Regions from separate parts of the Janibacter limosus genome, predicted to be linked through region 2. Evidence: riboswitches for the same ligand, from Rfam matches in the RefSeq annotation. Region 2 holds a riboswitch; each other region holds the start of a gene.
What was found. A riboswitch is a leader RNA that binds a small molecule or an ion and turns the genes downstream of it on or off. The one in region 2 is predicted to bind S-adenosylmethionine.
Positions count from the first base shown of each region.

Region 1 (7,418 bases), 960 kb from region 2:
CCGCTGGAGCCGGGCGCGGTGCGGGTCGTCGCGCTGGGCGGCCTGGGCGAGGTCGGGCGCAACATGACGGTCATCGAGCACGAGGGGCAGCTGCTCGTCGTCGACTGCGGGGTCCTCTTCCCGGAGGACCACCAGCCCGGCGTCGACCTGATCCTCCCGGACTTCGAGTACATCCTCGACCGTCTCGACGACATCCAGGCGATCGTGCTGACCCACGGGCACGAGGACCACATCGGCGCGGTGCCCTACCTGCTGCGTCACAAGCCCGACATCCCGCTCGTCGGGTCGATGCTCACGCTGGCGCTCATCGAGGCCAAGCTCAAGGAGCACCGGATCAAGCCCTTCACCCTCGGGGTCAAGGAGGGCGGGCGCGAGTCCTTCGGAGTCTTCGACTGCGAGTTCATCGCCGTCAACCACTCGATCCCCGACGCCCTGGCCGTCTTCGTGCGCACCGCGGGCGGGACCCTGCTGCACACGGGCGACTTCAAGATGGACCAGCTGCCGCTGGACAAGCGGCTGACCGACCTGCGCGCCTTCGCCCGGGTCGGCGAGGAGGGGGTCGACCTCTTCCTCACCGACTCCACCAACGCCGAGGTGCCCGGCTTCACGACCCCCGAGCGGGAGATCGCGCCGGCGATCGACACCGTCTTCCGCACGGCCCAGCGCCGGATCATCGTGGCCTGCTTCTCCAGCCACGTGCACCGCGTCCAGCAGGTGCTCGACGCCGCCGAGCGCAACGGCCGCAAGGTCGCGATGGTCGGACGCTCGATGGTGCGCAACATGGGCATCGCCGCCGACCTGGGCTACCTCCACGTCCCCGACGGCGTGCTCGTCGACGTCAAGAAGCTCGACACCTTCCCCGACGACGAGATCGTGCTCATCTGCACCGGCAGCCAGGGCGAGCCGATGGCGGCACTGTCACGGATGGCCAACCGCGACCACCGCATCGACGTCGGCGACGGCGACACCGTGCTGCTCGCCTCCAGCCTCATCCCCGGCAACGAGAATGCCGTCTACCGCGTCATCAACGGCCTGATGCGGCTCGGCGCCGACGTGGTCCACAAGGGCAACGCCAAGGTGCACGTCTCGGGCCACGCGAGTGCCGGCGAGCTGCTCTACTGCTACAACATCGTCAAGCCGCGCAATGTCATGCCGGTCCACGGCGAGTGGCGCCACCTCGTCGCCAATGCCGATCTGGCGATGCAGACCGGCGTCGACCCCGACCATGTCGTGCTCGCCGAGGACGGTGTCGTGGCCGACCTCGTCGACGGGCGCGCCCGGATCGTCGGGTCCGTGCCGTGCGGCTACGTCTACGTCGACGGCTCGAGCGTCGGCGGGGCCACCGAGGACCTGCTCAAGGACCGCCGCATCCTGCGCGACGAGGGCTTCATCTCCGTGACCATCGTCGTCGACTCCTCGACCGGCAAGGTCATCGCCGGTCCGGAGATCACCGCCCGCGGCTTCGCCGAGGACGACGAGATCTTCACCCAGGTCAAGCCCACGATCATCGCGGCCCTCGACGAGGCCGCGAGCAAGGGCACGACCGACACCCACCAGCTGCAGCGCGTCGTGCGCCGCGCCATCGGTGGCTGGGTGGGCGGCAAGATCCGCCGGCGCCCGATGATCATCCCGGTGGTCATCGAGGCCTGAGCGGGTACCTCCTGCCGAGGCGAAGGGAGCCTGCCGGGACCTCCCTTCGCCTCGCCCGAGGAGGGCTCGGTCAGAGGGCGCGCAGCGCGGCCAGGAGCCGGTCGATGTGCTCGGGGGTGCTCCCGAGGCCGGCGCTGATCCGCACGGCGCTGTCCTGCTCGTGCTCCGAGAGCAGGTCGTCGACGAGCAGGTGGGCGCAGAACTTGCCGTCCCGCACGCCGATGCCGTGGTCGTCGCCGAGGATGCGCGCGACCTCACCGCTGTCGTACCCGTCGACGGTGATCGACGCGACGGGAGCGCCGTCCCCACCACCGAAGAGGGTGTGCACGTGCACGCCCTCGATCCCGGCGAGGCCCGCGAGGAGTCGGATGCGCAGTGCCTGCTCGTGGTCGACGATGGCCCGCTCGTGCTCGGCGATGATCTCGCAGGCCGTGGCCAGCGCGACGGCGCCGAGGACGTTGGGGGAGCCGGCCTCGTGGCGGGCCGGGCCGCAGGCCCACTCGGTCGTGTCGGGCCCGACGTGGGCCGACGCGCCGCCGCCGGCGAGGTAGGGGTCGGCGGCGTCGAGCCAGTCCCTGCGGCCGACGAGCACCCCGGCGCCGAAGGGGGCGTAGATCTTGTGACCGCTGAAGGCGACCCAGTCGATGCCGAGGGCCTCGATGTCGACCCGGCGGTGGGGCGCGACCTGGGCGGCGTCGAGGGCGAAGCGGGCGCCGTGCTGGCGGGCCAGCGCCGAGAGCCGCTCGATCGGCCAGTGCTCACCGGTGACATTGGAGGCGCCGGTCGCGACGACCAGTCGGTGCTCGGCAGGGTGGTTGCGCAGGGCCTGGTCGAGCAGGTCGACGGCCTCGTCGTGGCTGTGCGGCACCGGCAGGCGCAGCGCATCGCCCCACGGGAGCAGCGCGGCGTGGTGCTCGGAGGCGAAGACGAAGACCTTGGTCCCCTCGGGCAGTGCCCGCGCCAGCAGGTTGAAGGAGTCGGTCGTGTTGCGGGTGAAGACGACCTGGTCGTCCTCGCGCGCCCCGACGAAGTCGGCGACGCTCTCGCGGGCCTGCTCGTAGCGTGAGCTGGTCACGCGCGAGGCGAAGCCTGCGCCGCGGTGCACGGAGGAGTAGGTCACCGCAGCGGCGGCCACCTCCTGGGCGACGGCGGCGAAGGCGGGCGTGGTGGCGCCGTGGTCGAGGTGGGCGTACTCGACGACCGAGCCGTCCTTGTCGCGGTAGCTCAGCCCGGCGGAGACGAGCTCGGGCAGGAGGGTGGTGGTGTGCACATCGGAAACGGTCATGACAGTGCTCCTGGGTCCTGTGGACCCGAGCGTCGCCACGGGTCCGCGCTTGCCGGGCAACTGGTCGTCGCCGGCCAGGTCGTCACCCGGAGCACCCCACCGCGGAAGGAGGGTTGCCGACCAGCTAGCCGGGGCTTGTCGCTGGTACTCGTGACCTTGGGTCAGGACAGTAGCGCACCGGTTCGGGGGGCTGTCGAGCGCTCACCGAGGTCGTCTCGCAACGTGGGACATCAGGCCAGGGCGATGGCCAGGACCGCGCCGGCGACGAGCCAGGGGCCGAAGGCCAGCTGCGTCGAGCGGGTCGCCCGCCGGGCGAGCAGCAGTGCGAGAGCGACGATCCCGCCGAGGACGAAGCCCAACCAGATCCCCACGACGAGCTGCGCCCACCCCAGCCACGCCAGGGTCGGGGCGATCGAGACGAGCAGCTTGGCGTCGCCCATGCCGATGGATCGGCCGTGGAGGAAGAAGGCCAGGAGGATTGCCACGCCGCCGACCAGGACCGCTGCGACGGTGGCCCTGGCCAGAGCACCCCAGTCGCCGGTCGCGGCGGAGGCTCCGGTGAGCAGGACCGCGGCGACCGGGACGAGCGGCACGGTGAGCGCGTTGGGCAGGCGGTGGACGTCGGCGTCGACTGCCGCGAGGACCAGGCCGACGAGGCCGAGGGTCAGGGGGGCGAGCAGCACCGGCCAGGGGCGGTCCGTCAGCGAGCGCTCCACGGCCAGCCCGACGAAGGGAGCGAGCGCCGGGACCCAGAGATGGCGGGGGAGGGGACCCCCTTCGCCCGGTCGTCGGTAGGTGCCGGCGCGCAACCACTGCCACCCGACGAGACCGCAGGCGAGCGCCGCGAGCACGACGAGCGGGGTGCGGGGGTCCATGCGGCGACGCTACTGGGCGCACGAGCCGCGCGCCGACGGATACCCACAGGTTGGCCCTGTTGCGCGTGTGACGCGTGTGTCAGGGGTGGCTTTCGCCTACCCTGCGGAACATGGCCACTCGTCCGTCGACCACCTCGCGCAGCACCAAGGGCGCCTCGTCGCGCCCCAAGGGCAGCACCCGCCCAGCGGGTCGCAAGGCCCCTGCCAAGACCGCTGCCAAGGGGAAGACCTCCGCCTCCCGCACCTCATCGGCTTCAGGGGGCGGCCTGCCCCTGCCACTGGCCGCGGTGCACAAGACCTGGATGGGCGTCGCCCACGCGACCGGCTCGGGAGTGCGGCGGATCGGCCACAGCGCCAGCCAGATCGAGCCTGAGCACCGCCGCGACGGGTGGGGCTTCCTCGCCCTCGCGCTGGCGCTCGTCGTGGCCGTGCGCGAGTGGTGGGGCCTGTCGGGCACCTTCGGTGACATCGTGCACGCCGTCTTCGCCGGCACCTTCGGTCGGGTGGCCTACGCCCTGCCCATCGTCCTGCTCCTCCTCGGCGTGCGTCTGCTCCGCTCCGAGGGCGACTCCGCAGCCGACGCCCGCCTGGGGTTCGGCGCGATCATGGGCCTCTTCGCCGCCTCCGGGCTGACCCACATCGCCAAGGACATCCCGCAGCCGCCCGACGGCGCCGGTCCGATGCGCGACGCCGGTGGCATCTTCGGCTTCCTCGCCTCCGACCCGCTGGCCACCGCGGTCACGCCGTGGCCGGCCACCATCCTGCTCGTCCTGCTGGGGCTCTTCAGCCTCCTGCTCCTCACGGGGACCCCGCTGCACGAGGTCCCGCAGCGCCTGGCCTACGTGCGGGCAGCCTTCACCGGAGAGGTTCCGAGCCACGTGACCTCGGCCGAGGTCGACGCGCGCCAGGACGCGCCCAAGGCCGCGGTCACCCGGGCCCGCCGGCGCCGGGTCATCGACCCCGCCGACGACGCGCTCTCGGGCGAGCGTGACGGCGACACCGCCTTCGACCAGGCCGCGGTCGTGCAGCCGGTCGGCAGGGGCCGCAAGCGCCGCGGCGCCGCCGACGCAGGCTCCACCACGGCGGCGACCGCGGAGGTCGACGAGAGCGCCGAGACCGCGCAGGCGGAGGCGGGCGGTCCCCGCCCGGGAGAGAAGCGACCGACCAAGAACCCCGTCGTCGCCCCGATCAAGCCGACCGACAAGACGGTCCTCGAGGCACCGCCGACGACGCAGCTGCCGCAGCGGGTCGAGCAGCTGGCCCTCGCGGGGGACGTCACCTACACCCTCCCCGACAGCAGCCACCTCAAGCCGGGGGCTCCGCACAAGGAGCGCTCGGCGGCCAACGACAAGGTCGTCGAGGCCCTCACCAACACGCTGGACGAGTTCGGCATCGACGCCCACGTCACCGGCTTCCACCGCGGACCGACCGTCACCCGCTACGTCGTCGAGCTCGGCCCGGGTGTCAAGGTCGAGCGGGTCACCGCGCTGTCCAAGAACATCGCCTACGCCGTCGCCTCGGCGGACGTGCGCATCCTCAGCCCGATCCCGGGCAAGTCCGCCATCGGCATCGAGATCCCCAATGCCGACAAGGAGATGGTCTGCCTCGGCGACGTGCTGCGCTCGGACGTCTCGCGCAACAACGAGCACCCGATGGTCATGGGTGTCGGCAAGGACGTCGAGGGCGGCTACGTCATCGCCAACCTGGCCAAGATGCCCCACCTCCTCGTGGCCGGCGCCACCGGCTCGGGCAAGTCCTCCTTCGTCAACTCGATGATCACCTCGATACTCATGCGCTCCACGCCCGACGAGGTGCGCATGGTGCTCGTCGACCCCAAGCGCGTGGAGCTGACGGCCTACGAGGGCATCCCGCACCTCATCACCCCGATCATCACCAACGCCAAGAAGGCCGCCGAGGCGCTGCAGTGGGTCGTGCGCGAGATGGACATGCGCTACGACGACCTCGCCAGCTCCGGCTACAAGCACGTCGACGACTACAACAAGGCCGTCCGGGCGGGCAAGGTACAGCCGATCCCGGGCAGCGAGCGGGTCATCCAGCCCTACCCCTACCTGCTGGTGATCGTCGACGAGCTCGCCGACCTGATGATGGTCGCCCCGCGCGATGTCGAGGACTCGATCGTGCGCATCACCCAGCTGGCCCGTGCGGCCGGCATCCACCTGGTGCTGGCGACCCAGCGCCCGTCCGTGGACGTCGTGACCGGTCTGATCAAGGCCAACGTGCCCTCGCGGATGGCCTTCGCGACCTCCTCGCTCGCCGACTCCCGGGTCGTCCTCGACCAGCCGGGCGCGGAGAAGCTGCTCGGCCAGGGTGACGCGCTCTTCCTGCCGATGGGCAAGTCCAAGCCGATGCGTGTCCAGGGCGCATGGGTCACCGAGTCCGAGATCGAGGACGTCGTCGCGCACGTGACCGGCCAGCTCAAGCCGGTCTACCGCGAGGACGTGGCCCCGGTGGAGGCACCCAAGAAGCACATCGACGAGGACATCGGTGACGACCTCGACGTGCTGCTGCAGGCGACCGAGCTCGTCGTCACGACGCAGTTCGGCTCGACGTCGATGCTCCAGCGCAAGCTGCGGGTCGGCTTCGCCAAGGCCGGGCGCCTCATGGACCTGCTCGAGTCGCGCGGCGTCGTCGGCCCCTCCGAGGGGTCCAAGGCCCGCGACGTGCTCATCACGCCCGAGGAGCTCCCGACCACCCTCGCCCTGATGAAGGGGGAGGAGCCGCCGCCCCTCGAGGAGCCCACGGCCGAGGCCGAGGACGACGAGCCGATCGAGTCGGTCGACGCCGCACCGCCGGTGCCGGTCACCGACGACACCGCAGTCATCGACGTGCGCACGGGGCCACCCGCGCAGCCCTACAACCGTTACCCCGAGGACCCGATCGGGACCGAGGTGGTCGAGGAGTGGAGCGAGGACGACGACGAGGACGCCTGGTCGCTCACTGACCGGGGCTGATCTCCCCGGCCTCCACGACACCCGCCTCGACCAGCTCGGCGTGCACGTCGTCGACGAAGGCCAGCACCTCGGTGCTGCCCTGCACCGGACCACCTGCCAGCAGGCCGTCACCACCCAGCAGCACCGCGCCGGGGGTGCCGATGCCGAAGATCCGCGCCAGGGTCGCCTGCGGGTCGTGCAGGATGCGCTCGGCCAGGTGCGGCACCGCGGCCAGCGTCGTCTCGAGCGGTAGCGACACGACGGCTCGCACCGCCACCGGGCCGAGCAGCTCGTCCCACGCGGGGATCCGCTCGATCGGCGTCGCGCAGGGCCCACAGCCGGGGGAGACGAAGACGAGCATCGTCGCGCCGTTGCTCACCAGGGAGCGCAGCGACAGGGACTGGCCGGTCTCGTCCTCGAGCGCGGCGTAGGGCAGGGGCTGGCGGGCGTAATCCACGATCTCGCCCTCGGCAGCGTCGTCGGTGGCGATGGGGGACGCGAGGGGCCCTCCCTTCGTCCCGCCGAAGGTCACGACGACCACGGCGACCGTCAGCACCACGAGCGCCAGCCACAGCCAGGTCTCGGCCCGGGCCGTCGCGAGCCGCACGACGACGGAGTCCGGTGCGGTGGCCGACCAGACGGCGAGCAGCGCCAGGA
Region 1 is NZ_CP036164.1:898,250-905,667, forward strand. Features, by position in the region: gene EXU32_RS04375 (ribonuclease J) at 1-1,650, shown strand, start outside; gene EXU32_RS04380 (aminotransferase class V-fold PLP-dependent enzyme) at 1,721-2,935, opposite strand; SAM riboswitch class IV at 2,976-3,091, opposite strand; gene EXU32_RS04385 (prepilin peptidase) at 3,166-3,810, opposite strand; gene EXU32_RS04390 (DNA translocase FtsK) at 3,921-6,782, shown strand; gene EXU32_RS04395 (TlpA family protein disulfide reductase) at 6,766-7,418, opposite strand, start outside.
Region 1: linked by a shared signal. The riboswitch ahead of EXU32_RS04380 (aminotransferase class V-fold PLP-dependent enzyme) and the one ahead of metX (homoserine O-acetyltransferase MetX) in region 2 are both predicted to bind S-adenosylmethionine.

Region 2 (7,418 bases):
GCTCGGTGCCGCCACGTCCTTCGTCGAGTGCACCCTGGGCCAGATCTACAAGGAGCAGGACCCCGACACCGGTGAGTACCGCGGTGGTCCGGCGTACTACTTCGAGAAGGCCTACGCGCACAAGGCGAAGACCTTCTCGCTCGTCTACGCGATCGCCTTCGCCGTCGTCACCGTCTTTGCGATGAGCTTCTTCCTCCCGGGCGTGCAGGCCAACGGCATGGCGTCGGCGATGAACTCCGCGTGGGGTCTGCCCACCTGGGTGACCGCGATCGGCATCGTCATCGCGATGTCCTTCATCGTCGTCGGCGGCGTCAAGCGCATCGCGACCTTCGCCGCCCTCGTCGTGCCCCCGATGGCGATCCTGTACATCCTCGCGTCCTTGGTCGTGTTCTTCCTCAACTTCGATCAGATCGGTCAGGTCTTCGGTGAGATCTTCGCCGGCGCCTTCGGCACCCACGCGGTGTACGGCGCGATCATCGGGCTGGCCATCAAGTGGGGCGTGCAGCGCGGCATCTACTCCAACGAGGCGGGTCAGGGCACCGGTCCGCACCACGCAGCGGCGGCCGAGGTCTCGCACCCGGCCAAGCAGGGCTTCGTGCAGGCCTTCTCGGTGTACATCGACACGCTCTTCGTCTGCACCGCAACGGCCTTCATCATCCTCTCGACCGACATGTACACCGTCTTCAAGAACGAGGAGTTCGGCAGCGCGACGCACTACGTCGGCAAGATCGGGACCGATGTCGAGCCGGGGCCCGGCTTCGTCCAGGCCGGCTTCGACACCCTGGCGCCCGGGCTGGGGTCGAGCTTCGTGGCGCTGGCGCTGGCCTTCTTCGCCTTCACCACGATGATCGCGTACTACTACATGGCCGAGGTCAACCTGTCGTACCTGACCCGCAAGATCAGCAGCGGCGTCGTGCGCCGCGGGATGATCCGCGGTCTCCAGCTGCTCATCCTGTGCTCGGTGGCCTATGGCGCGGTGACCACGGCCGGATCCGCGTGGGGTCTCGGCGACATCGGCGTGGGCACGATGGCCTGGCTGAACATCGTGGGGATCCTCGCCCTGCAGGTCCCGGCACTCAAGGCGCTCAAGGACTACCGAGCGCAGAAGAAGCAGGGCCTCGACCCGCAGTTCGACCCGCGGGACCTCGACATCCAGGGTGCCGACTTCTGGGTGGGCCGGGCCGACGCCCGGGTGACCCACGGGGCGCTCGACGAGAGGGTCTCGCCGCGGGAGTGAGCGCGGCCCCTGCCGAGGGCGGGGAATCCGGGACGGGCGCGCTACGTTGGATCCTGCGGGAGCGCGCCCGGACCGGGAGCGCCCGAGCACCAGGAGATCCCATGGCCACTCGCCGCGTCCGCAACGCCGCCCACCTCGCGTCGGCCGTCCGCACGGCTGCCCGCCCCGGTGGGCCCAGCCTGTGGCAGCGCCTGCGCGCCGTGCCGCGGATGATCCGCGCCGTCCGCTCGGGGGAGTACCCCGGCCTGTCCTCCGGCCGCCTGCTCATGCTGCTCGCCGGAGTCGGCTACATCGTCTCGCCGATCGACGTCGTGCCGGAGGGACTCTTCCTCGTGCTCGGTCTCGTCGACGACGTGATGGTCATGGGGTGGGTCGCGGCCACGCTCGTGCGCGAGACCGAGGACTTCATCGCCTGGGAGCAGGGGATGACAGCGCGTGAGGAGTGGACCCCCTCGGCCGCGGAGCAGCCGCGGCAGTCGTCGGCCCACGGCCCGAGGGAGCAGACCGTCCCGTCGTACGTCGTGCCCGACTGATCCACAGGCCCAGGGCGCCCTCACGGCACGTCCACACCATCGTCCTGGCCCCTGCCGAGCACCTCGGCAGGGGCCAGATTCGATGCATGACAACCTTCGCCAGACCACGCAACCCGCTCGAGCTCGCCGTCCTGCTCCCGTACCAGCTCGGGTACCACCCGGGCCCGTCCGTCGTCCTGGTCGTGATGCAGGAGTCGCGGTTCGGCATGCTGCAGCGCCACGACCTGCCCGACGACCCGCATGACGGGCTCGCCGTCGCCCGCCACGCACTGTCGGTCGCCGTGCGCGAGGGCGCGACGAGCATCATGCTCATCGCCTTCGAGGACGACGCCCGGGAGTCCGCGCCCCTCGTCGAGGCACTCGTGGCCGCCGCCGACGAGGTCGCCGTCGAGGTCGGTCTCCAGCTCGTCGTCAGGGACGGCCACGGTCACCTCACCGGTCAGCGCGGGCCCACGATCGTGCGTCCGCTGCCGCCGCCGGAGGACGTCCCGGCCGTCGCCCCCTTCGTCCACGCGGGGGTCTACCCCCTGCCGAGCCGCGACCACCTGATCAGGGGCGCGCTGCCGGCGCGCGACGAGCACCGGGCCGCAGCCGTGGCCGCGGCCGGGCGCACGTCCGGTGCACCGGACGACAAGGCGGTCACGCAGGTCTGGGGGAGGGTGCTGGATCCGTCCGCCGGCGCGCTCGCCGTGGCCGACCTGACCGACGACGAGCTGCACCTCCTGGCCACGTCGGTGCTCGACGTCGACTGGCGCGACGCGCTCCTGGCCGTCCTGTGCCCCGGCACCATCTCGTGGGCAGCCCTCTCCGCCCCCCACATCACCAGGGCCCGCCACGCCAGCACCCGGTGCGCCTGGACAGAGGGGGTGGACGCGGCCCGCAGTGGGCACCAGGACGACCTGATGGCCGTGCGGCTGCGCCTGGGGGAGCTGACGCGACTCGTGCCCCTGGAGCTGACCCCCTCGCTCCTGACCATCACGGCACTCCTCGCGTGGTGGACCGGTGACGGCACCGTCGCGGGGACCTGCCTGGAGCGCGCGCTCGAGGTCGACCCCGGGCACAGCCTGGCGGACCTGCTGCTCAGCCTGCTGTCCGAGGGAGTGCGTCCGTGGGAGCGGACCGGGCTCGCGGCCGTGCCGGACCCGGCCGCCTGAGACGACCGGGACGGCTGCGCGAGGCCGTCCGCACACCGGACCCGGGCTCGATCGCGGGTCGCTCCTGCGGCTAGCATGGTCGGCAGGTCATGAGCGCCAGCGTCAAGCCCCGGCTCGCTGGCCGGCAACCCTCCTCGCGACGGGGTGCCCCGGGTGATGACCAGGCTGCATCGCAGTGATGTGGCAAGGCGAGCCGGGAGTCATCCTGATGAGTGTTACCACCACACCCCCCACGGGCACCGCGCTGTGGCGCGACGGCGACCCGCCGGGCGACCGCATCTTCCACGCGATCGGTGACCTCACCCTCGAGTCCGGGGACCACCTGCCCGACGTCGTGCTCGCCTACGAGACCTGGGGCGAGCTCAACCCGGCCCGGGACAACGCCATCCTCGTCGAGCACGCCCTCACCGGCGACAGCCACGTCGTCGGCCCCACCGGTCCGGGCCACCCCACGGCCGGATGGTGGCCGGACCTCGTCGGACCCGGCGCCCTGCTCGACACCGACGAGCACTTCGTCGTCGCGGTCAACGTCCTCGGCGGCTGCCAGGGCAGCACGGGTCCCGGCACCCTCGCCGCCGATGGTCGCCCCTGGGGCAGCCGCTTTCCCCGCGTCACCATCCGTGACCAGGTCGCCGCCGAGGCGCGACTGGCCGATGCCCTCGGGATCGACCGGTGGCACACCGTGGTCGGCGGGTCGATGGGGGGCATGCGCACGCTCGAGTGGGTCGCGTCCTTCCCCGACCGGGTGCGCACCGCCGTGGCGCTGGCCTCGAGCGGCTACGCGACGGCAGAGCAGATCGCCTGGAGCCAGGCCCAGATCCTCGCGATCCAGAACGACCCGTGGTTCGCCGGTGGCGACTACTACGACAACGCGCAGGGCCCCGAGGTCGGGCTCGGGATCGCGCGGCGCATCGCGCACGTCACCTACCGCAGCGAGCTCGAGCTGCACGAGCGCTTCGGCCGCGACGCGCAGGACGAGGCGCCGGGGGAGAGCGGCCGGCCGCGCTACACGATCGAGAGCTACATGGACCACCACGGCAGCAAGCTCGCCGGACGCTTCGACGCCAACTCCTACATCGTGCTGTCCGAGGCGATGAACTCCCACGACATCGGTCGAGGACGCGGCGGGCTGTCCGCGGCACTGGCCCCCTTCGCCGGTCGTCTGGTACTCGTCCCCGTCGACTCCGACCGGCTCTACCCGCCGCGGTTGTCGCGGGAGGTGGCGCTGGCGCACCCCGAGTCCGAGCTCGCGACGATCAGCTCGATCGTCGGGCACGACGGCTTCCTCACCGAGACCGATCAGGTGGCCACGCTCCTGCGCGAGGTCGTCTCGGGCGCAAGCGCGCACGACACGACGAGCACGGAGTGAGACAGGTCACGCCGGCGCGGTGTAGCGTCTGGCGCAGGTCCATCCGCACCAGTAGATCTGCCGAGGAGCAACGATGACGATCGTCGTGGGATACGTGTCCACCAAGGAAGGCGAGGCCGCGCTCGAGCGAGCCTTCGAGGAGTGCCGCCTGCGCAAGGACAACCTCGTCGTCATCCACTCCGACCGAGGGGGCACCAGCCTGAGCGGCGACAGCGCCCGCAAGAACGAAGATGACCTCAAGCAGGTGCGCAGCCGTCTCGAGGAGGCGGGCGTCGAGGGCGAGGTCCGCGGACTCGTCCGCGGCAAGGAGCCGGCAGAGGACCTCATCGTGGTCGCCGAGGAGACCGACGCCAGCCTGATCATCATCGGTCTGCGCAAGCGGACGCCGGTGGGCAAGCTGATCCTGGGCTCCAACGCGCAGCGGGTGCTGCTCGACGCACCCTGCGACGTGCTCGCCGTCAAGGCGCGCTGATCTCCCGATCGACCACCAGCGGGCGCCCTTCGGGGCGCCCGCTGCGGCGTTCGGGGCAGACTCGTTTTATAATGGTGCTGAGCCCAACGCACAACGTCCGGGCGAGTCGGGTCGATGAGGCTCTCACGCCAACCTCATCGATCACCCGGCGACATCCCCCGTGACGAAAGGTTGTTGGTGACTGCTGTGTCCCCACGGTCCGAAGGGGCGCAGGGCTCCCTTCCCAAGGAGTTCTCGCACCCATCGCTCCAGGAGCTGGTCCGAGTGGGCCACACGACCGGATCCATCACCAGCGATCAGCTGCAGACCGCCTTCGGCGAGGCGCAGGTCAGCCCCAGCCGCGGACGCATCGTCCTGCGGGCGCTCGACGACCAGGGAATCGAGGTTCAGGTGCCAGAGACAACAGGCAAGAAGGCCACGGCCAAGAAGGCCCCCGCCAAGAAGGCGGCCGTGAAGAAGGCAGCCGTGAAGAAGGCGGCGGTGACGACGACCAAGAAGGCCGCCGCCGCGCCCGCGAAGAAGGCTGCGACCAAGAAGACGGCCGCGACCACGTCTGCCGCTGCTGCCGCCGCCGCGCCCGCCGCCAAGAAGGCTGCCGTCAAGAAGACGGCCGCCAAGAAGGCCGCCGCGAAGAAGGCTGCGGCCAACCCGACGACGACCACGGCCGAGGAGCCGGCACCCGGTGAGGACGATGTCCTGCACGAGGAGCCCAAGGCCAAGGAGAAGCCGGAGGAGCAGGACGAGAAGGCCGGCTTCACCATCAGCAACGATGACGAGGACGACGCGCCTGTGCAGCAGGTCGTCACCGCCGGTGCCACCGCTGACCCGGTCAAGGACTACCTGAAGCAGATCGGCAAGGTCGCTCTCCTCAACGCCGAGCAGGAGGTCGAGCTGGCCAAGCGCATCGAGGCCGGCCTCTTCGCCGAGGAAAAGCTGTCCTCGGGCGAGAAGATCGACATGAAGTTCAAGCGCGAGCTGTGGTGGATCTCCCAGGACGGCAAGAACGCCAAGAACCACCTGCTCGAGGCCAACCTGCGCCTCGTCGTGTCGCTCGCCAAGCGCTACACGGGTCGCGGCATGCTCTTCCTCGACCTCATCCAGGAGGGCAACCTCGGTCTGATCCGTGCGGTCGAGAAGTTCGACTACACCAAGGGCTACAAGTTCTCGACCTACGCGACCTGGTGGATCCGGCAGGCCATCACCCGCGCCATGGCCGACCAGGCCCGCACCATCCGCATCCCGGTGCACATGGTCGAGGTCATCAACAAGCTCGCCCGCGTCCAGCGACAGATGCTCCAGGACTTGGGTCGCGAGCCCACCCCGGAGGAGCTGGCCAAGGAGCTGGACATGACGCCCGAGAAGGTCGTCGAGGTCCAGAAGTACGGTCGCGAGCCGATCTCGCTGCACACCCCGCTCGGCGAGGACGGTGACTCCGAGTTCGGTGACCTCATCGAGGACTCCGAGGCGGTCGTCCCGGCCGACGCGGTGAGCTTCACGCTCCTGCAGGAGCAGCTGCACTCGGTCCTCGACACGCTCAGCGAGCGTGAGGCCGGTGTGGTGTCGATGCGCTTCGGCCTGACCGACGGCCAGCCCAAGACGCTCGACGAGATCGGCAAGGTCTACGGCGTGACGCGTGAGCGCATCCGTCAGATCGAGTCCAAGACGATGAGCAAGCTGCGTCACCCGAGCCGCTCGCAGGTCCTGCGCGACTACCTCGACTGAGGTCGCACACAGTTCGAAGGGAGGCGCTCACTTTTGTGGTGGGCGCCTCCCTTCGTCGTCATGGCGCCGGGTGGAGCTGGACGCGCGGACGAATCGTGGGCGGGTCTACTTCCGACCGGGGAGGCGGTCCAGCACTGCGCGTCCCCATGACCGCCAGACGTCGACGCCGTCGCGCGGCCACAGGATCGATCGCAGCTGGGCCGAGCGCTGCCGGCTGGAGCGGACCCGGCCCACGAGCGCGTCGACCTCGTGGGAGACGTCGGGGAGGTCCTGGCCGGGCGCGGCGTAGCGGGCCCGCTCCAGGGTCGCGACGACGTGGTCGAGCTGCTCCTGCAGGGGCTCCTCGAGGTGCATCCGGTGGCCGATCCAGCGTCCGGCCTGCCGTGGGGTGGCCCCCACGGGCGTCCTGACGCCGAGATCGTCGAGCTGGGTGACCAGCTCGCGCCACTCGCGCTCGACGCGCTCCGCGGAGTCGCGGGCGGTGCGCCGCTCCCTTCGTCGGGCGAGCCATCCGGTGAGCGGCAGGATCGCGAGCACCGCCAGCAGGCCGGCGAGGCCGAGGAGCCACCAGACCCAGCGAGGGGTGCCGGTGTCCGCGGTGGCGGCGGGGTCGGCGACAGCGGTCTCGTCGGTCGGCGAGGTGGACGTGCTCGAGGAGCTCGTCGGCTCGCTCGTGCTCGACGTGGTGTCGGTGCTGGTGGCGTCGTCGACGTCGATCGAGTACCCGGGCACGCTGGCCGCCCGCTGGCCCGGAGTCGGCTCGAAGCGCGTCCACCCCACGCCTTCGAAGTACAGCTCAGGCCAGGTGTGGGCGTCGCTGGCGCGCACGATCCGGTCGCGGCCGTTGGTGCTCGAGCCGGGGAGGAAGCCGACGGCCACCCGGGCCGGGATCCCGCGGGCGCGGGCGAGCAGCGTCATGGTGGCCGCGAAC
Region 2 is NZ_CP036164.1:1,856,076-1,863,493, reverse strand. Features, by position in the region: gene EXU32_RS08920 (alanine/glycine:cation symporter family protein) at 1-1,237, shown strand, start outside; gene EXU32_RS08915 (YkvA family protein) at 1,339-1,770, shown strand; gene EXU32_RS08910 (DUF4192 family protein) at 1,857-2,924, shown strand; SAM riboswitch class IV at 3,010-3,119, shown strand; gene metX (homoserine O-acetyltransferase MetX) at 3,133-4,293, shown strand; gene EXU32_RS08900 (universal stress protein) at 4,367-4,765, shown strand; gene EXU32_RS08895 (RNA polymerase sigma factor) at 4,943-6,487, shown strand; gene EXU32_RS08890 (transglutaminaseTgpA domain-containing protein) at 6,593-7,418, opposite strand, start outside.

Region 3 (7,418 bases), 1.6 Mb from region 2:
CGCAAAGGAGTTCGGCGAGCGGCTCGCCGAGCGGATGGGCGCGCTGCCCATGGGCCGTGGCGTCGAGGAGGGCGTCGTCGTCGGGCCGCTGGTCAACCAGAAGGCGGTCGACAAGGTCGACGAGCTCGTCCGCGACGCGGTGGGCAGGGGAGCCACGGCAACCCTCGGCGGGGAGCCGGTCGATCGCGAGGGCTTCTTCTATCCCGCGACGGTCCTGACGGGCGTGCCGGCGGATGCGCAGATGGGTGAGGCCGAGATCTTCGGTCCGGTCGCGGCGATCACCGAGTTCGACACCGAGGAGGAGGCGATCGCGCTGGCCAACGACACTCCCTTCGGCCTGATCTCGTACGTCTTCACCCAGGGTCTCGACCGCGGACTGCGGGTCAGCGAGGCGCTCGAGGCCGGGATGGTCGGCCTCAACCAGGGCGTCGTGTCCAACCCCGCCGCTCCCTTCGGCGGGATCAAGGAGTCCGGCCTCGGCCGCGAAGGGGGCATGACCGGCATCGAGGAGTTCCTCGAGACGAAGTACATCGGCGTCAAGATGTGAGGGGCACCATGGACCCATGACCCTCCAGCACATCGCCCTCGAGTCCGACTGGCAGGCCGCTCAGGCCGCCGGCACCTACCCGATCTCCACTCGCGGTCGGCTGATTGCGGAGGAGGGCTTCATGCACTGCAGCGGGTCCGAGCAGCAGCGGGACGCAGTCGCGGGTCGCTTCTACGCGGATGTGACCGAGCCCCTGCTCGTCCTGACCCTCGACGAGCAGGCGCTCGCCACCCACGGCCTCGACGTGCGGTACGAGCCGGCGGTCGTCGGTGGCGACGAGCTCTTCCCCCATGTCTACGGCGGCGACCTGCCCGTCGGCTGCGTGAGTCAGGTCGACCCGCTCGGGCGCTGACCCGGCGTCCTTGTGCAGGGTTGGCGTCGTTGTGCAGGGTTGGCTGACGGTATGTCGTCGGCCAACCCCGCACAACGACGCCGGGCACGGGGACTGAACTCCAGTACGACTCGCGGTCGTGCCTCAGTCCTTGGCGATGGCGGCCACCGTCGCAGAGGTGACCGCCACCAGGTCCGAAGGGAGCAGCTCCAGATCGAGTCCGCGTCGCCCCCCGCTGACGAAGACCGTCGCGTGCTCCAGCGCCGAGGAGTCGAGGACCGTTGTCAGCGAACGCTTCTGACCGATGGGGCTGATGCCGCCGACGACATATCCGGTTGTCTTCTCCCCGAGTGCCGGGTCGGCCATGCTCGCCTTCTTGGCCCCGACTGCCGCCGCGAGGGCTTTGAGGTCGAGCTGCCCGGTGACGGGCACGATGCCGACGAGGAGGCCGTGGTCGCGGGGCAGGTCGGTCTGGGCGAGCAGCGTCTTGAAGACCCGCTCCGGAGGTGCGCCGATCGCCTCGGCCGCCTCGAGCCCGTACGACGGTGCCGCCGGGTCGTGCTCGTAGGGGTGCTCGGTGAACTCCACCCCGGCCGCCACCAGCGCCCGCGTCGCAGGGGTGGCGCCGCCCCCCTTCGTCCTCTTGCTCATGGGTCCAGTGTCCTCTTGGCACGGCCCGGTGTCGCTGTCCACCTGCTCGTCATCTCGGGGTGGTAAGAACACCTCATGCAGAAGCAGAACCTCCGCGAGTACATCGACCAGCTGATGGTCGAGGGCTACACCGTCCGCGACGACCAGGGCGATGACCCCATGCTCATCGCGCCCGATGGCAAGGCGGTCGAGACCTGGCGGGAGAACTACCCCTACGACGAGCTGATGACCCGCAACGACTACGACGTCGAGAAGTACCTGCTCCAGATCGAGCTGCTGAAGTTCCAGTACTGGGCGCAGGACACCGGGCGGAAGTTCGTCGTCCTCTTCGAGGGACGTGACGCCGCGGGCAAGGGCGGGACCATCAAGCGCTTCACGGAGCACCTCAACCCGCGCGGTGCGCGCGTGGTCGCCCTGACGAAGCCGAGCGAGCGCGAGGAAGGGCAGTGGTATTTCCAGCGCTACCTCCGGTACCTGCCCACGAGCGGCGAGATCGTCCTCTTCGACCGGTCCTGGTACAACCGCGCCGGGGTCGAGCGGGTCATGGGCTTCTGCTCCGATGAGCAGTACGAGGGCTTCATCGACCAGGCGCCCAAGGTGGAGCGGATGCTCTCCGACGCCGGTGTCCACGTGACGAAGCTGTGGTTCTCGGTGACCCAGCAGGAGCAGCGCACCCGCTTCGCGATCCGCCAGATCGACCCCGTGCGTCGGTGGAAGCTCTCCCCGATGGACCTCGAGAGCCTCGACAAGTGGGACGAGTACACGGCGGCCAAGGAGGCGATGTTCGAGCGGACGGACACCCGGCACGCGCCCTGGATCGTCATCAAGTCCAATGACAAGAAGCGGGGGCGGATCAACGCGATCCGCTACTTCCTCAACCAGTTCGACTACGAGGGCAAGGACACGGCCGTCGTCTACGCCCCGGACAGGAAGGTCGTCGCTCGCGGGAAGAAGCTCATCGGGGACTGAACCTGCCACTGGTGGCGCCGGCGGACCGACTCCTCGCCGCGATCCTGGAGCGCCAGGTCGACACCCTCGGCCTTGCAGGTGCAAGGTGACCTCGTGACGAAGAATGCTGCACGACCCACCCAGCCACGCAACCGGGCACTGGCCGACATCGGCCCCATCGATCAGCTGAGGGCCGGCAGGCTGACGATCCGCCTCCCTCTCCTGCTCGTCGGGCTCTTCCTCTACGGCGGGTCGATGGCCATGGTCATCCGCGGGACGCTCGGGCAGATCCCGTGGGACGTCCTGCACGTCGGCGTCTCCCACCACATCCCGCTGAGCTTCGGCACGATCGTCATCTGCGTCTCGCTGCTCGTGCTGCTGGGCTGGATCCCGCTGCGGCAGAAGCCCGGTGTCGGCACGATCGGCAACGCCCTGCTCATCGGTCCGTCGGCCGACATCGTCCTGTCGCTGATCGACCCGCCGGAGCACATCGCCTGGCGGCTCGTGCTCACCCTCGGCGGGATCGTGCTCAACGGGGTCGCGACCGGCATGTACATCGGCTCGCAGTTCGGCCCCGGCCCCCGCGACGGGCTGATGACCGGGCTGGCCCGGGTCAGTGGTCGCTCGATCCGGGTGGTGCGCACCGGCCTCGAGGTCGCGGTGGTCGTCGTCGGCTGGCTGCTCGGAGGCGTCGTCGGTCTGGGCACCGTCATCTACGCCCTGGCGATCGGCCCCCTCGCGCAGCTCTTCCTGCCGCTCTTCACCGTGGACCTGAAGCAGCCCGTCCCGCCCATTGATACATAACTGGACGTTATGGGTGGCTGTGTGTCATCTTATGTGTAGGTCATGAGTCCCAGCGCGAAGCCCCGGCTTGCTGGGCGGCAACCCTCCACCCTCGGTGGGGTGCCCCGGGTGACGACCAGGGCGTCGGCCGACCGGCCGCGCCAAGCGCGGGTTCGCCAGAGCCCTTGATCTTCAGGAGCCATCCATGACTGCAACTGCTGTCCCCACCACCCTGCTCGAGGTCACCACCCAGGGCTCGCTCGTCACCGGGACCGAGGTGACCCTCACCAGCCGCCAGTTCAGCTACACGATCGACGAGCCACCGGCCCTGGGCGGCACCGACAAGGGCGCCAACCCGGTCGAGCACCTGCTCGCTGCGCTCGCCTCCTGCACCGTCATCAGCTACCAGGTCTGGGCCGACAAGCTCGGCCTCACGGTCGACACGATCGACGTCGACCTGCGTGGCGACCTCGACCTCGCCGGCTTCCTCGGCACGGACGACTCGGTGCGACCGGGGTTCCAGGGCATCGAGCTGGGCATTAAGGTCTCCGGTCCCGAGAGCGAGGCCGAGTACCGGCGTCTCGAGCAGGCGGTCGCCGCCCACTGCCCGGTGCTCGACAACCTGACGAACGGCGTGCCGGTGACCACGAGCCTCGAGGTCGCTGCCTGAGCGATCTGCATCCGACCGCGAACCCCTGCAGGCCCTGCCTGTGGGGGTTCGTCGTCAGCGGGCGACCTCGCGGAGCGTGCCGTCGACCCTCCGGGTCCACCCTCGCGCGTCGAGGTGCTCCAGCAGGGGTACCGCGACGCGTCGCGTGGTCCCGAGCGCCTGCCGCGCCTGGCTGAGGGTGAAGGGTTGCTCCAGCCCCGCGAGCACGCGCATCGCCCGAGCCGGGGCGTCGGGCAGCAGCACGACCTCGTCGGGCAGCCGCATGACCCGACCGAGCCGCTCGGCGGCAGCCAGCTCCGCGGTACCCAGCCCGAGGTCGGCGAGCTCACCCCGATCCGCCGCGACGAAGGGGGTGCCCCGCAACCTCTCCTCGAGAGCCGCGATCCCCGCCTCCGCGGGTCCGAGGCCGGCTGCCGCAGCGTCGTGGACCCGGCCGTCGGTGACGGTCAGCTCGACCTCCGCTGCCAGCGTCGGCACGAGTGCCTGACCTAGGGCGGTCGGCAGGTGTGTGGGCAGACCCAGGGAGCGTGCGGCCTCCGCCAGAGGCAGGCCGGCGCTCAGCGCATCGGACGCGTGACGCGCCCGGACCGCCTTGGCCAGACGGTCGCGCCACAGCTGCAGAGCGTCGGGGTCGATCCACCAGTCGCCGTGCTGCACAGCGCTGCTCGGTGCCTCGAGGCCCAGCCGATCGAGCACCCCTGCGTGGTCGGCCGCGCGGGAGGTCAGGCGGACCCCGGCCAGGGCCTCGGGGGAGGGGCCGGCAGCGGTGAGGGCCTGCCCCCTGCGTCCCGCGGCTCCGCGGCGGGTCAGCGGGAGCGGGTCGACGTCGAGGACCCGCACCGCCCACAGTCGGCGGCTGCCCGCGTCGCGCAGGATCGCCCGGTCGCCGACCCGCCACGGCAGGTCGACGTCGGCTGAGAGGCGGGCCAGCCCGTCCGCGAGCGGACGCACGTGGACGGCGATGTCGAGCGACCCGACGTGCAGCGTTGCCCGGTCGACGCCCCTGTCGTGGTCACCCTCACCCTGCATCTGCCGAGGCAGATGCGCGGATTCGGTGACGGCCACCTCGGTCAACGCGACGTCGATGACCGATGCCAGCTCGAAGGCTCCCGGCGTGAGCAGCGCGAGCGAACGGCCGACCTCGTCGGACTCGACCCGGCGCAGGTTGACCGCGACCCGAGAGACCGGTCCGACCTCCTCGCGAGCGGAGTCCTGGCTGTGCAAGCCGCGCACGCTCACCTCACGAGCGCGTCCGTGGTCCAGCAGTGTCAGGCGGTCGCCGGCCCGGACCGTGCCGGCGCCGAGCGTGCCGGTGACGACCGTCCCCGCGCCCGAGACCGAAAAGCTGCGGTCGCCCCAGAGCCGCACGGGCGCACCGGGATCCGGCTCGGACAGTCGCCCTGCCAGGTCGTCGAGAGCGACCCGCAGCGCGTCCATGCCGTCGCCGCGGACGGCCGACACCTCCACCGCCGGTACGTCGAGCCCGGCCTCCGTCAACCGCCGGGTGGCCTCCGTCCGCACCTGATCGCGCTGGGGCTCGTCGGCCAGGTCGCAGCGGGTGAGCACGAGCAGCCCGTCGGTGATGCCCAGGGCCTGGACGGCCGCGAGGTGCTCGCTGCTCTGCGCCTGCCAGCCCTGGTCGGCGGCGACGACGAAGACCACCGCTGGCGCCGGGCCGAGCCCGGAGAGCATCGTCCCGACGAAGCGCTGGTGCCCCGGCACGTCGACGAAGGCGACCTCCGCCCCGCTCGGCAGGGTCGTCCACGCGTAGCCCAGCTGGATCGTCAGTCCGCGCTCACGCTCCTCGCGCAGCCGGTCGGGGTCGCGCCCCGTGAGGGCCTGCACGAGGGTCGACTTGCCGTGGTCGACGTGCCCGGCAGTGGCGAGCACTCTCCTCATGACGACGAAGGGGGAGTCGCGCCAGATCCGTCGTGCCCCAGTGCCGCTCGCAGCGCTGCGAGCACGTCGACATCCCGGTCGACGGGGATGCAGCGCAGGTCGACCAGGCCACGGCCCCCTTCGACGCGGGCGAGGACGACCGGCAGGTCACCCTCGGGCTGGCGTAGTCGCTCGACCGCAGCGACGGGGATCTCGACGGCCCATCCTGGCAGTGGGACCCCGGGGGCGCCCCCGCCACCGACTCGACCCTCGACCGGGACGATCTCGCGACCGACCTCGGCGGCGAGTGCCTCGACACGGGGCCGCAGGTCGTCGGCGGTTGCGTGCAGCGCCGCCGTCACGGGTGGGACGGGTCCACGCACGGTCGCCTCGAGCGCGGCGAGGGCGAGCTTGTCGACGCGCAGCGCACGCTGGAGGGGATGCCGGCGCAGCTTCTCGACGACCTCCGCGTCACCGAGGACGAGCCCGGCCTGCGGTCCGCCGAGCAGCTTGTCGCCGCTCGCGGTGACGATCGTGGCGCCGGCGCGCAGCCAGGTCGTCGCATCCGGCTCGTCGGGCAGCAGCGGGTCGGGGGAGAGGAGACCGGAGCCGATGTCGGCGACGACCGGCACGCTCGAGCCATCAGGACGAGTGAGCCCTCGCAGCTCGTCCAGCCCGACCGAGGTGACGAACCCGTCGACGCGGAAGTTGCTCGGGTGCACCTTGAGCACGCACCCGGTCTCGGGGCCGATCGCATCGGTGTAGTCACGCAGATGGGTGCGGTTGGTCGTGCCGACCTCACGCAGCCGCGCCCCGGTCGAGGCGATGAGGTCTGGCAGGCGGAAGCCGTCGCCGATCTCGACCATCTCGCCCCGGGAGACGACGACCTCACGGCCGGCGGCCAGGGCGGTGGTGGCGAGGACGAGCGCTGCGGCGCCGTTGTTGACCACCAACGCACCTGCGGCGTCCGGGACCGCCTCGAGCAGCGCCGCCAGGGCCCCGGCGCCCCGCCGGCTGCGCGCCCCGGTGGCCAGGTCCATCTCGACGTCGACGTACCCGGCGGCGTCGACGACGGCTTCGATCGCGGTGGGGGAGAGAGGCGCTCGGCCGATGTTGGTGTGGACGACGACCCCCGTGGCATTGAGCACCGGGGTGAGCGAGCTGGTCCGGGTGGGCAAGGCTGCCAGTGCCGCGTCGACCACCTCGTCGGGGGCGATCTCGCCGTCCCGGGCTCGCTGCTGTGCCGCGGCGACGGCGGTCCGTACGACGGTGCGACCCAGCTGCTCGACCGCTGCGACGAAGGGAGCCTGGGCCAACACGGTGTCGGTGCGCGGGATGGCCCGGCGCGGGTCCTCGCTCACGGGTTGCGCTCCCTTCGTCCGGGTGAAGAGGTGGCGGAGGCGGACGGGAATCGAACCCGCCAGACCGAGATGCTCGGCCTCACCGGTGTTGAAGACCGGGGGGACCACCAGGAACCCAGACGCCTCCGACTCCCACCTTATGGCAGGTGGCTCGAGTCACACGGGTGGGTCCTATGGTGTTGCTGGTGAGCACCGCACCCACCCCTCGCGCGCCGCGGCCCCTCGACCGCTGGGTCCTCGGCGCGGCCC
Region 3 is NZ_CP036164.1:3,474,074-3,481,491, forward strand. Features, by position in the region: gene EXU32_RS16735 (NAD-dependent succinate-semialdehyde dehydrogenase) at 1-547, shown strand, start outside; gene EXU32_RS16740 (DUF952 domain-containing protein) at 564-899, shown strand; gene ybaK (Cys-tRNA(Pro) deacylase) at 1,023-1,529, opposite strand; gene ppk2 (polyphosphate kinase 2) at 1,605-2,498, shown strand; gene EXU32_RS16755 (YczE/YyaS/YitT family protein) at 2,592-3,281, shown strand; SAM riboswitch class IV at 3,320-3,434, shown strand; gene EXU32_RS16760 (OsmC family protein) at 3,466-3,930, shown strand; gene EXU32_RS16765 (SelB C-terminal domain-containing protein) at 3,985-5,829, opposite strand; gene selA (L-seryl-tRNA(Sec) selenium transferase) at 5,826-7,169, opposite strand; tRNA gene EXU32_RS16775 (tRNA-Sec) at 7,201-7,296, opposite strand; gene EXU32_RS16780 (permease) at 7,355-7,418, shown strand, end outside.
Region 3: linked by a shared signal. The riboswitch ahead of EXU32_RS16760 (OsmC family protein) and the one ahead of metX (homoserine O-acetyltransferase MetX) in region 2 are both predicted to bind S-adenosylmethionine.